DNA from 2 places in the Chitinophaga sp. Hz27 genome. Region 2 is predicted to be linked to the other one. Evidence: riboswitches for the same ligand, from Rfam matches in the RefSeq annotation. Region 2 holds a riboswitch; the other holds the start of a gene.
What was found. A riboswitch is a leader RNA that binds a small molecule or an ion and turns the genes downstream of it on or off. The one in region 2 is predicted to bind S-adenosylmethionine.
Positions count from the first base shown of each region.

Region 1: it holds a riboswitch for S-adenosylmethionine, as region 2 does, so the genes downstream of both, ACE38W_RS04225 (trans-sulfuration enzyme family protein) here and ACE38W_RS17205 (trans-sulfuration enzyme family protein) in region 2, are expected to answer to the same signal.

Region 1 is NZ_JBHKFJ010000002.1:82,191-87,768, forward strand. Features, by position in the region: gene ACE38W_RS04215 (DUF2268 domain-containing putative Zn-dependent protease) at 1-569, shown strand, start outside; gene ACE38W_RS04220 (homoserine dehydrogenase) at 689-1,870, opposite strand; gene ACE38W_RS04225 (trans-sulfuration enzyme family protein) at 1,928-3,106, opposite strand; SAM riboswitch class I at 3,288-3,406, opposite strand; gene ACE38W_RS04230 (DUF2851 family protein) at 3,536-4,813, shown strand; gene ACE38W_RS04235 (DUF3667 domain-containing protein) at 4,924-5,578, shown strand, end outside.
Region 2 is NZ_JBHKFJ010000007.1:64,020-69,597, forward strand. Features, by position in the region: gene ACE38W_RS17195 (TIM-barrel domain-containing protein) at 1-1,605, opposite strand, end outside; gene ACE38W_RS17200 (dicarboxylate/amino acid:cation symporter) at 1,686-2,924, shown strand; gene ACE38W_RS17205 (trans-sulfuration enzyme family protein) at 2,932-4,101, opposite strand; SAM riboswitch class I at 4,274-4,377, opposite strand; gene ACE38W_RS17210 (NAD-dependent epimerase/dehydratase family protein) at 4,454-5,404, opposite strand.

The DNA.
Region 1 (5,578 bases), on a different contig from region 2:
ATGGCGGTACCGGCGGAACGACTACGGAGCATGAAATACTGATCGGTACTGAGATTGCAGCTGGCGATAGTACCGTAAATGCTGCTGGTATGCATCCATTTCTACAGCATTACTTTAAAATCAATAAAGGTATCATGCACCTGGTGGCCCATGAAATTACGCATACACAGCAACCTGGCGGCGACATGGAAGACAGAAGGAATTCCAACCTGCTTGGATTTTGTCTGGCAGAAGGTGTTTGTGATTTTATGGCGGAATTATTATTGCAGGAGGAATTACAGACGCCTTATATTTTGTATGGCAAGCAGCATGAAAAGGAGCTGTGGTTGAAGTTTACAAAGCAATTGCATGGAAAAGATATTAGCAATTGGCTGTATAACGGCGCTGTAAAAGGAGAGCTGTCTGATCTGGGATATTATATGGGATATATTATCTGTAAATCTTTTTACTATCATCACAGTGATAAGGCCGAGGCGATAAGGCAGTTATTGTCGTTACCTTATGAGGATACAGCTGGATTGGATCATTTTCTGAGGTTATCGCGGTATAATGGTAAATTTTATAAATAAATACGGCGCAGAAAACTGCGCCGTCGAGATGGTTGGTTCCGCATTGCGGAAATGCATTGCGGTTGGTGTTTGATCGGATTTTGCTTATGAGAAAATTGGGACAAAAATCTTTCGCAAAATTATTCGAGAACCAGCAGGTTCACGTCTTTATTTTTAAGCCATTGTGCATCTTTCAGTTTTTGCAGGTTGATAGTACCTACAACATAACGGTAAGTTGCTGATTCATATTTTTCTTCGATGTTAAAGAACTCTGTCAGATCTACCTGATCAGGCGTTCTGTAACGCAGGTAAATTTTCAGTTTAACATCGTTGGTGAATGCAGGCTGATTGTTTTGTTTGATTTTTTTGTATTCGTAGCGATAGTTATACAGCAGGGCGGAGATGTCCGACAGTACTGCAGAACCGGTAGCGGTACCACCAGCGCCTTTACCTACAAAGAATTGTTTATCGGTAAATGCACTTTCCAGCAGGATACCATTGTACTCGTTGTATACATCGTATAACAGGTTATGTTCTTTTACGAGATGTGGGAGTACGAAGGCGAATACATTACCATTGTTGCGGCGGCAGTGGCCAATAAGTTTGATAGTGGAATTACGTTGCTTTGCGAACTGGATATCGAAGTCGTTGAGGTGATGTATACCGAAGTTGAATACCTCTTCAGGTTTTACGAAAGTACCGAAAGCGTGTAATAACAGGATAACGATTTTGAATTTAGGATCGAAACCTTCGATGTCGAGGGTAGGATCAGTTTCTGCGAAGCCGAGGTCCTGCGCTTGTTGCAGTGCGGTATCGAAGCTCAGGTTTTCTTCGAATATTTTGGTGAGAATATAATTCGTAGATCCGTTGCAGATACCTTCTACTGCGTTGAGCAGGTCATTGTCATAGTATTCTTCCAGGTTACGGATGATAGGAATACTTGCACAGCTGGATGCTTCGTAGAGGAAAGGAACTTTATTTTCTGCCTGTAATTGGTAGAGAGAAGCGAGGTTTTCAGCAATCATGCGTTTGCTGGCGCTAACTACAGCTTTACCATTACGTAAGGCAGTGCTTACGATTTCAAATGCTGCTTCAGTATCATTGATAAGCTCTACTACCACGTCAATGGTAGGATCTTCAAGGATTTCATTTTTATCAGTAGTGAAATAACTGCTGTCAATAGGTCTTGATTTGTTAGGATCTTTAATACAGATTTTTTTGATTCTTGCATTAATACCTTTTGTTCTGTTCAATACCTCGTACAGTCCTTGTCCTACACAACCGAATCCGAAGATTCCTAAATTGATGATCTTATTTTCCATACTTTGTTCAATCATTTTGCGGTCATCAATGAGCTGCTGCTGCTGTTGATCCGCGCTTTATTGTAAAACAGTTATTTGTTTGCCGGCAGGAGAGTTTAACCTATCCAATGCCTGTTTCAGATCGTTGATCAAGTCATCTGCGTCTTCAATACCTAACGACAGTCGGATGCAGGAGTCTTGCAGACCTGTTTTTTTCCGGAAATCTTCCGGTATGTTGCGATGTGTCATAGTGGCCGGGTGGGCCAGCATACTTTTCACGCCGCCAAAGCTTTCCGCCAGTTTAAACAACTTCGTAGCATTGACGATACGGATCGCATTTTTGATGTTATCTGCCTTTAAGGAGAAGCTAACTAGTCCGCCATAATTTTTTTGTTGTTTCCTGGCAATATGGTGATTCTTATGGGTGGCGAGCCCTGGATAATACACCTTGTCAATTGCAGGATGCGTGCTAAGCCAGTTGGCGACAGCAGTAGCATTGGCGCATTGTTTTTCCAGTCGTAAGGCTAGCGTTTCTATTCCGCGGATAGTAAGCCATGCTTCGAATGGACTGAGAATACTACCAGAAATATTCTGGTTATATCTCAGCTGATCTGCCAGTGCTTTGGAATTTACCACTACCAGTCCTGCAATAACATCACAATGGCCTGACAAGTATTTAGAGGCACTGTGGATCACAATATCGGCACCGAGGGTGATAGGTTGCTGCAGTAACGGTGTACTGAAGGTATTATCTACCACAAGGAGAATATCGTGTTGCTTGGCAATCTTACTGACAGATTTGATGTCAGTGATGCGCAATGTAGGATTGGTGGGCGATTCCAGCCAGATAACACGCGTCTTTGGTGTGATAGCAGCAAGTACTTTATCGGTATTACTGGTATCTACAAAGTTTACCTTAATGCCAAAACGTTCAAACATGTGGTTAAAGATCTGGAAGATGCCTCCGTAAGTATCTTCTACCGCCATGATTTCATCGCCGGATTTCAGGAGCTTGAGAACAGCGTCAATAGCAGACATACCACTGGCAAACGCGAAGCCGGCATAGCCTTCCTCGAGATTACAGATCAGGTCTTCTAATACTTTCCTGGTAGGGTTGTTGGCCCTGGAAAATTCGAAACCCTTGTTAATGCCTGGTGATTCCTGCACAAACGTAGATGTCTGATAGATAGGTACTGAGATAGCCCCCGTCAATTCATCTACCGGTATGCTGTGAATCAGTTGTGTTGCTGTTTTCATTGTCAGAACTGTTTTAATGATTGTCAGAATATGGAATAATATTCTGCAACTTTATCACTAAAAACTAACTTAAACAACCACAAATCCATGAAGGGAGTGAGGGGGAAGGGCAAAAAAAAAGCTCTTCCTTGTGTTGGAAGAGCCTTTCAATTATATTATAAGGTGAAGATTAATCTCTGCCAACTTATCTTTCTCTTGGTAAAACCAAGAGCAGGAATTAGCACCATCTTCCTGACTTGCAATTCAGGAAAGGTTGCTAAGGCATCATCGGGCCAGACCCTCCGCCTTTCTGGATAAGTGATGTGTAAGAACTGGGTGCAAAGGTAAGGTCATCCTGACCAATTTTCCAAATCAGGACAAAAATTTTTTTCTCCCCTGATCTTTTACCCGCTATTCTGCTATATTTTTATAGAAACCAACCATATCTGTATGTCTGTTAACCCGTTGCTCTCTGAAGAGCTGTTCCAGTTTATCTGGCAACATCGCCTGTATTCACACCAGGCGCTCAAAACTACCGACGGCGAAGCCGTTACCGTGCTACATCCCGGGATACCTAACCATCTCGATGGCCCCGATTTTACTGCTGCCAGTATTTGTATCGGACCCACGCGATGGAGCGGAAATATAGAGCTGCATATCTCTAGCTCCGATTGGTACCGGCATGCTCACCAGCATGATCCGCGATATGCGAATATTATTTTACATGTGGTCTTTTACCACGACAACCCCGATCTCCTGTTTCCCGCGCCCTGCCTGGAATTGCAGCAACATATTTCCAAACTACTGCTGCAAAGGTATGCTGCGCTCAAACTGAACGCCGGCTTTGTACCCTGCCATAGCCAGGCCGCCAGGATCTCGCCCTTACATTGGCTCTCCTGGCAGGAAAGACTCCTCGCAGAACGCTGGGAACTTAAAATGCAACGCTGGTCAGCTTTGCTACAAAAGAACTGTCACGATTGGGAAAGTCTTTGCTATCACTTACTGGCAGAGGGTTTCGGACAGCCGCATAATGCTAGTCCCATGCTGGAAGTAATCAAACAGCTGCCGCTGACACTGTTGCTGCGTTATCGCTATAACCCCGAATTGCCAGAGGCTTTATTATTTGGACAAGCAGGCTTACTCAGCGCTAAATTTGAAGATCCGTACGCTTTGGAATTACAACAGCATTATCGATGGTTGAAACACAAGCATAGCCTGCTTCCTATGCCAGCGCATAGTTGGAAGTGGCTACGCATAAGACCTTCTGCCTTTCCTACGATGCGCCTGGCCGCTTTTGCTGCCTTGTGGACTCAACGGCCACGCCTATTCGCCAGTCTTGCAGAAGCGACCAGTATTGATGATCTCAGACAATTACTTTTCGTGCAGCCGTCGCCGTATTGGGAAACACATTATCGTTTCGACCAGGAAGTAGAAACTGCGCACGGTATGGGAGAACAGGCGCTGAATAGTCTTATCATCAATATGGTACTGCCACTGCGTTTTTTCTACGGCAGCAGAAAAGGAAGCCTGTACCTGCAACAACAATCATTGGAATGGTTGTTATCTATGCCCGCAGAGGATAACAGGATAATTTTAAAGTGGAAACAATCAGGGATTATGCCCGCCAATGCGCTGGCATCACAAGGGTTATTACATTTAAAAAAATACTATTGTGATGAAATGAGATGCCTGCATTGTATGATAGGCGTGAAGTTGTTGGGGAGATAAAAAAATCCGGGGACTGACAAATAATAAAAATGCTTTTGTCAGTCCTCTTTCTGATTTTTCTTTTCCAAAAAAAAACTACTAATTTTAGTAATCTATAACCCTAAGTCTTTGTGAAAACACAACCCTTACGCCAGAAAAAAAATTGTCTGAATTGTGGAAAGCATGTGCATGACAGATATTGTAGCCATTGTGGACAAGAAAATGTTGCTCCCCATGAAACCTTTGGTCATCTTGTAAAACACTTTGTTTCGGATCTCTTTCATTATGATTCCCGGTTTTTGCTGACCATAAAATATCTCTTCACCAAGCCTGGCTTTCTTACGCGCGAATACCGCGAAGGTAGACGTGTAACGTATGTGAATCCTATTAACTTGTATGTATTCACTTCGTTCATATTTTTCTTCATATATATTGCCTGGATCACACACCCAAAAGAGCGTCCAAAGAAACATGATCCTGAAGATGGAAAAAAAGGTGTTCAACTGGGCTATTTTAATGATCTGACGAGGCTGGAGAGAAAGGTCCTACCTGGTGTTCAGCTGAAGGATGCTGCCGCCATAAGGAATTATAATTTGCTGGAAAAAATAGCGACGGTTACAACAGTAGAGGAATTCGATGCGATCCACCAACAACTGCCTGATTCGCTACAACTGTCTGGTTGGGCAAAAGTACTAACCAGGGCCGAAGCAGGTGCGCTGAAGCACTATAGCTCTAATGAGGAAAAGGAAAGAGATTACCAGGAAGGGTATTATCATAACTTCCCCA
Region 2 (5,578 bases):
ATAGCCTTCATGCTGTAGCTGCACGGTATCTTTAAAAGCATATTCCCCTTTATTGAATGTATTTCTGAAAATACCATAACCGGCAGTGCTGATAAAGAAAGGCGCAGGATTAGAAGTGGTGTTGGCGCCCCAGTTACCGAAGTTATTACGGATAGGAATAATGCTATCGCGGTGAGAGAAGTTGCCATTTTGCATACCGCCACCATAGAAATAATCATCTTTTCCTCTGCGGATTGCCTCTGTGGCTTGTTCACCTAAACTGATAGGCTCTGTTTGTTCGGATACCAGTTTACCTTTCTTATCGTAAACGGCTATACGAAAAGGAACTTTATCGATATGCAGCTGAAGTGCTGTTGTAGTTACTTCATAGAACTTCCCTTTGTCTTTCACCTGGTAAGGAATGGCTTTATCTCCGTTCCACACCACGATACCATTACTGAAAGCGTCTGCAAATTGGCCGTCGGTACTCACCTGCAGGCGATATACATCTGGTTGCAGCCATTGTAATTTAACGTCGGCATTATTTAATTTAAAGAGTAGATGACCTGGTAATTGTTGAAGACTGGTAACATTTGCCAGCGGTACTTTTTTCAGGAGCAGATGGGTATGCAGGGTATCATTACCAGCATTTTCATCTCCCGGCAGTATTACCTGGGCCTGCAAAGGCCAGATGCCTTTACTATGCAGATCTGCCTGTTCCAGCAGGATATCACGATAAGAATAAGGTGGCAGCGGGTTATTACGTAAAGGAACAGTGACTGTTTTTACAGCAGCACCGGTACCAATACTATATTTCACCTGTAAATCGGCCGTAGCAGCCTGTGTGCCCAGGTTGGTAATACGCACGGTTAATGGCTCCTGTGAAGAAAATGCCTGCTTTCCGTTTTGTGGCGTTACCACACTGGTGATGGCAACATCCAACGGATAAACCTTTTCGTAGGTAGCCAGGAATATCTTACCATTCAGCGTGCCTTTGGCATCTTTTACTACATTGCCACTGCCTTCATCAAATTTATAATAGTGTAAGAGGTGATTGTATTGCGGATCTTTGTCACTCACCTCTTTAAATGCGAGGCGTGCAATGGTAGCGGCATCCAGCTCTGTATCCCACATACGCATCTCGTCTACGGTAGCGTTCAGGGTACCAAAGCCATCACCGTCCAGACCTATCTGGGACAAAGGTAGAGGAATGCTTTTATCGATCGTTTGTATAAACTTACCGTCAATATACAGAGAAGTATGTGCGCTATCGGCCACTAGTACCAGATGTGTGAGCTTTCCTACCGGCAGTTCATAATCAAACAACACGTCGAACTTACCTTTTTTGGTCAGACCAATTTTATTGGTATTGTTATATTGCTCCAGGCGAATACCACTCTCATAGTCGCTGCTGGTAAGCAGGGAAGAATAGGTGCTGACCTTATCTCGGCTCACAAGGCATTCTACCGTGTAAGGCGGTTTCAGATCTTTACCGTTCAGTTCAACAAAATTGCTGGGTCCATGGAAGCGCAGTCGGTATTGCGCATCGGCCTTAATAGCAGAAACAGATAAGAGCGCCGTCAATGCAGCAGCTCCTATCAGGGAGTTGATAGATTTCATTTTCATTGTTCACCAAATATAACGGAGCTAAAATTACTGATCATAATTGAGAATTCCGGCATAAATTGTATTTAGAAAACTATCTTATGGGGTTTATCCGTAGCTATCGCAGTGTTATTTGGTTGTTGGGTGGCATCATGGCAGGCAGTATTGCAGGCCTGGTATGGGGTTCCAAGGTAACGATCATCCAACCTATTGGCGAAATCTTTTTAAATTTATTATTTACTGCTGTTATCCCGCTTGTATTTTTTGCTATCGCAGATGCCATCGCACAAGTAGACGCAGGTAAAAAGCTGGGCAAAATACTAGGCGTGATGTCGCTGGTCTTCCTGGCTACACTCCTTATCTCGGCCATCTTCACCATGATAACGGTTACTATTTTCCCTATTCATCAGGTGATCACATTGACCAAGCCGGGTGGCGACATAGGTCAGCCGGGCAATCTAGGGGAACAACTCACCCGACTCCTGACAGTAAACGAATTTTATGAACTACTGTCCAGGAAAAACATGTTGCCGTTTATTATCTTTTCTGTGATCACGGGCTTTGCCGCTATGCGCGCAGGCGCCACAGGACAAGCATTCCGTAACTTCCTGCATTCTGGCAATGAGGTAATGAAACAGATCCTCCATGTAATCATGAAGGCTGGCCCTATTGGCCTTGGTGCTTACTTCGCCTGCCAGGTAGGCACGGTGGGGCCACAATTATTTGGTACTTATGCCCATTCACTGGGACTATATTATATAGTGGGCATAGTTTACCTGATCACTGGTTTCACACTATACGCCTTTATTGCCGGCGGGTTTCCGGGCATTCGCATCTTCTGGAAAAACAATGTAGTGCCCATGCTCACCGCTGTGGGTACAGGCAGCAGTATTGCTACCATCCCTGCAAACCTCGAAGCAGCACCTAAAATGGGCGTCCCTAATGATATTGCCAATGTTGTGATACCGCTGGGAGCCACCTTACACAAAGATGGCTCCAGTATTTCTGCCATCGTGAAAATGGCCGTGGTATTTGGTATGTACGGAAAAGGTTTCGACAACCCACACACAATTCTGATGGCGTTAGGCATTACCGTTATCGTCAGTATTGTGGAAGGCGGTATTCCTAATGGTGGTTATGTGGGTGAAATGCTGATGATGAGCATATACGGCTTTCCGCTGGAAGCCTTGCCTGCCATGATTATCATTGGTACGCTGGTAGATCCGCTGGCTACTATTTTGAATAGCACCGGCGACAATGTAGCGGCGATGATGACCACCCGTTTTTTACGAGGCAGGTTGGAAAAGCCCGTCCCTTCCGCTGAAACGGGTCTTACCTGATATTCGTTTAGGCATTGACGGTAGTCAATCCTGCCGGTATCTTTTTAAATGCCTGCTCCAGGTCCTGAATTAAATCATGATAATCTTCCAGTCCTACAGATAATCGAATCAGGCTGTCGCTAACACCGGCAGCCCTTCTTTTTTCGTCTGGGATGGATTTATGAGTCATCGCTGCAGGATGACAGAGTAAGCTTTTAATACCACCAAGGCTTTCGGCCAGTTTGAAATATTGAGTAGCAGTAACGAATGCAGTAGCACCTGCTGCCGTATCGTTTTTCAGGGTAAAAGAAATGATTCCACCAAACCCTTTGCTCTGGCGTTTTGCCAGCTCATGACCAGGGTGTGAGGTCAGACCTGGATAGAATACTTTATCTACTGCAGGATGCTGTTCTAGGTACTCAGCTACATGTTGCGCATTTTCTACGTGTTGGCGTATACGTAATGGTAAGGTTTCTATACCGCGTATCAGCAGGAAGCTATCGAATGGTGACAATACTGCACCACAAGCGTTTTGATAGAACTTAATTTCCTGCGCCAGTTGTTCTGTTTTACTGATGACTACACCGGCAATCAGATCACTGTGGCCACCGAGGTATTTGGTAGCACTATGCACGACGAGGTCGGCGCCCAGCGCCAGCGGCTGCTGCAGGATCGGCGATGCGAAGGTATTATCGACGCACAAAAGTATATTATGCGCTTTCGCAATTTTCGCGATCGCTTCTATATCAGAGATCTTCAACGTTGGGTTGGTAGGGGTTTCCAGCCATATGAGCCTGGTAGAAGGTGTAACAGCATTGAACACAGCTGTAACATCGGCAGTGTCTACATAATTAACATTGATACCAAACTTTTTATAGACTTTATCAAACAGTCTGAAAGCGCCACCATAGATATCATCTACAGCGATGATTTCGTCGCCGGCTTTCAGCAATTTTATCACTGCATCTATTGCCGCGAGGCCACTACTGAAGGCAGATGCGCCTGCTCCTCCTTCCAGCCCCGCAATAATTTTCTCCGCTGTTTCTCGTGTTGGGTTATTACTACGTGCATAATCATAACCTTTGTTTACTCCTGGTGCTTCCTGAACAAAAGTGGACGTCTGATAGATAGGAACTGCAATGGCGCCTGTTTGCGGATCTACTGGAAGAGAATGGATCAATTGTGTGATTGTACTCATTGGTCGTTGATTTTTGAGATGAATAAAAGGGGTTCTTTTTTGCAGTATACTATCAGGAGAGATGCAAGGTGAGGTCTATACCATTGCCGTTGGGCATTGGTTTAAATAAAAAAAACTCATCTGTAGCCAGATGAGTTTTATATCTAAAAGAAAATTAGTAAAACTTGTATCTGACTTATCTTCCCTCGCGTGGCGAGGATGGATGCAGCACCTTTCACAGTGTGAAGGTTGCTAAGGTATCGTCGGGCCATGTCCCTACTCCTTTCTTGATAAGCAACTATTAAAGAACTGATGCAAAGATAGGACGCATTTTCAATTCTCCAAATTTATTTCCTACAAAATCAGTAGACTTCTACTTTTTCTGGGCAGCAATAGTATCCAAAATCCCTTGCTGGTAAGGGGTTGGGGCCATATGGAAATATTTTTCAAATTTCTCAGAATTGAAATGATATGGATAGTTATTCTGATATAACATCTCTACCATCTCTTTAATCTGCTTGTCGAACAGACCGGTGAGCGTCAGCATAAATTTATTCAACTTCATATATTTAGGCTTCACTCCCATGGCATCGGCGATCATCGCAATATATTCCTTACCTGTAGGCGCCGGCGCCGCTGTAGGCAGATGCCATACCTGGTTCCAGGAGCTATTGTCTTGCAGCAACAGGTGCATAGCCCTGCCCGCATCTGGCGTATATGTATAGCTATGCGGCATGTCGTCGCGGCCAATCCACATGGCAGTACTACCTTTCGCATATTTATCGATGATCAACAGGTTCAGAAAACCGGTTTTATCAGCACGCGGGCCATAGAAATCAGCAGCACGGGCAATAGTAGCCGTGATATTCCCTGCTTTTACTTCGTCCATCAGCTGGGTAGCAATTTTTGCTCTGATTTCTCCCTTTTTGCTCAATGGCTTGTAAGGAGATGATTCCACTATCTGCCCTTCTACTAACCCATACGAATATACGTTGTCGAAGAAAAGCAACTTGGCATTACTGGCCTTGCAGGCATTGATTACATTGTTCATAATCGCTGGCCACGCTACAGACCAAACATTAATATCATATTTAAGGCCGGCGCAAAGGATCACAACATCAGATCCTTTTACAGCATTTAAGGTTTGACTGGCATCAGTGATATCTGCAGCCACCAAATCGGTGATACCTGCATATGATTGGGGATTACGACTAACAAGTCTTACACGCTGACCGGCAGCTGCCAGTTGGGAAGTAAGCTCATTGGCAATGACACCGCCTGCACCCAGGATAGTGTAAAGTAAACGGTTGTTCTGTTCAGACATAGTACGGGTTTGAAATACAAGTTTAGATTATAACGGAAAAGCTACTGGATAGTTGTAAATGGCAGCTCGAATTTCAGTAAAATCTATAGCATATACAAGGAGACGATTGGAAAATGAACTTATTTTAATCAATATATAATATTATGTCTGTGAGATGCTATTTCTGCATAAAAC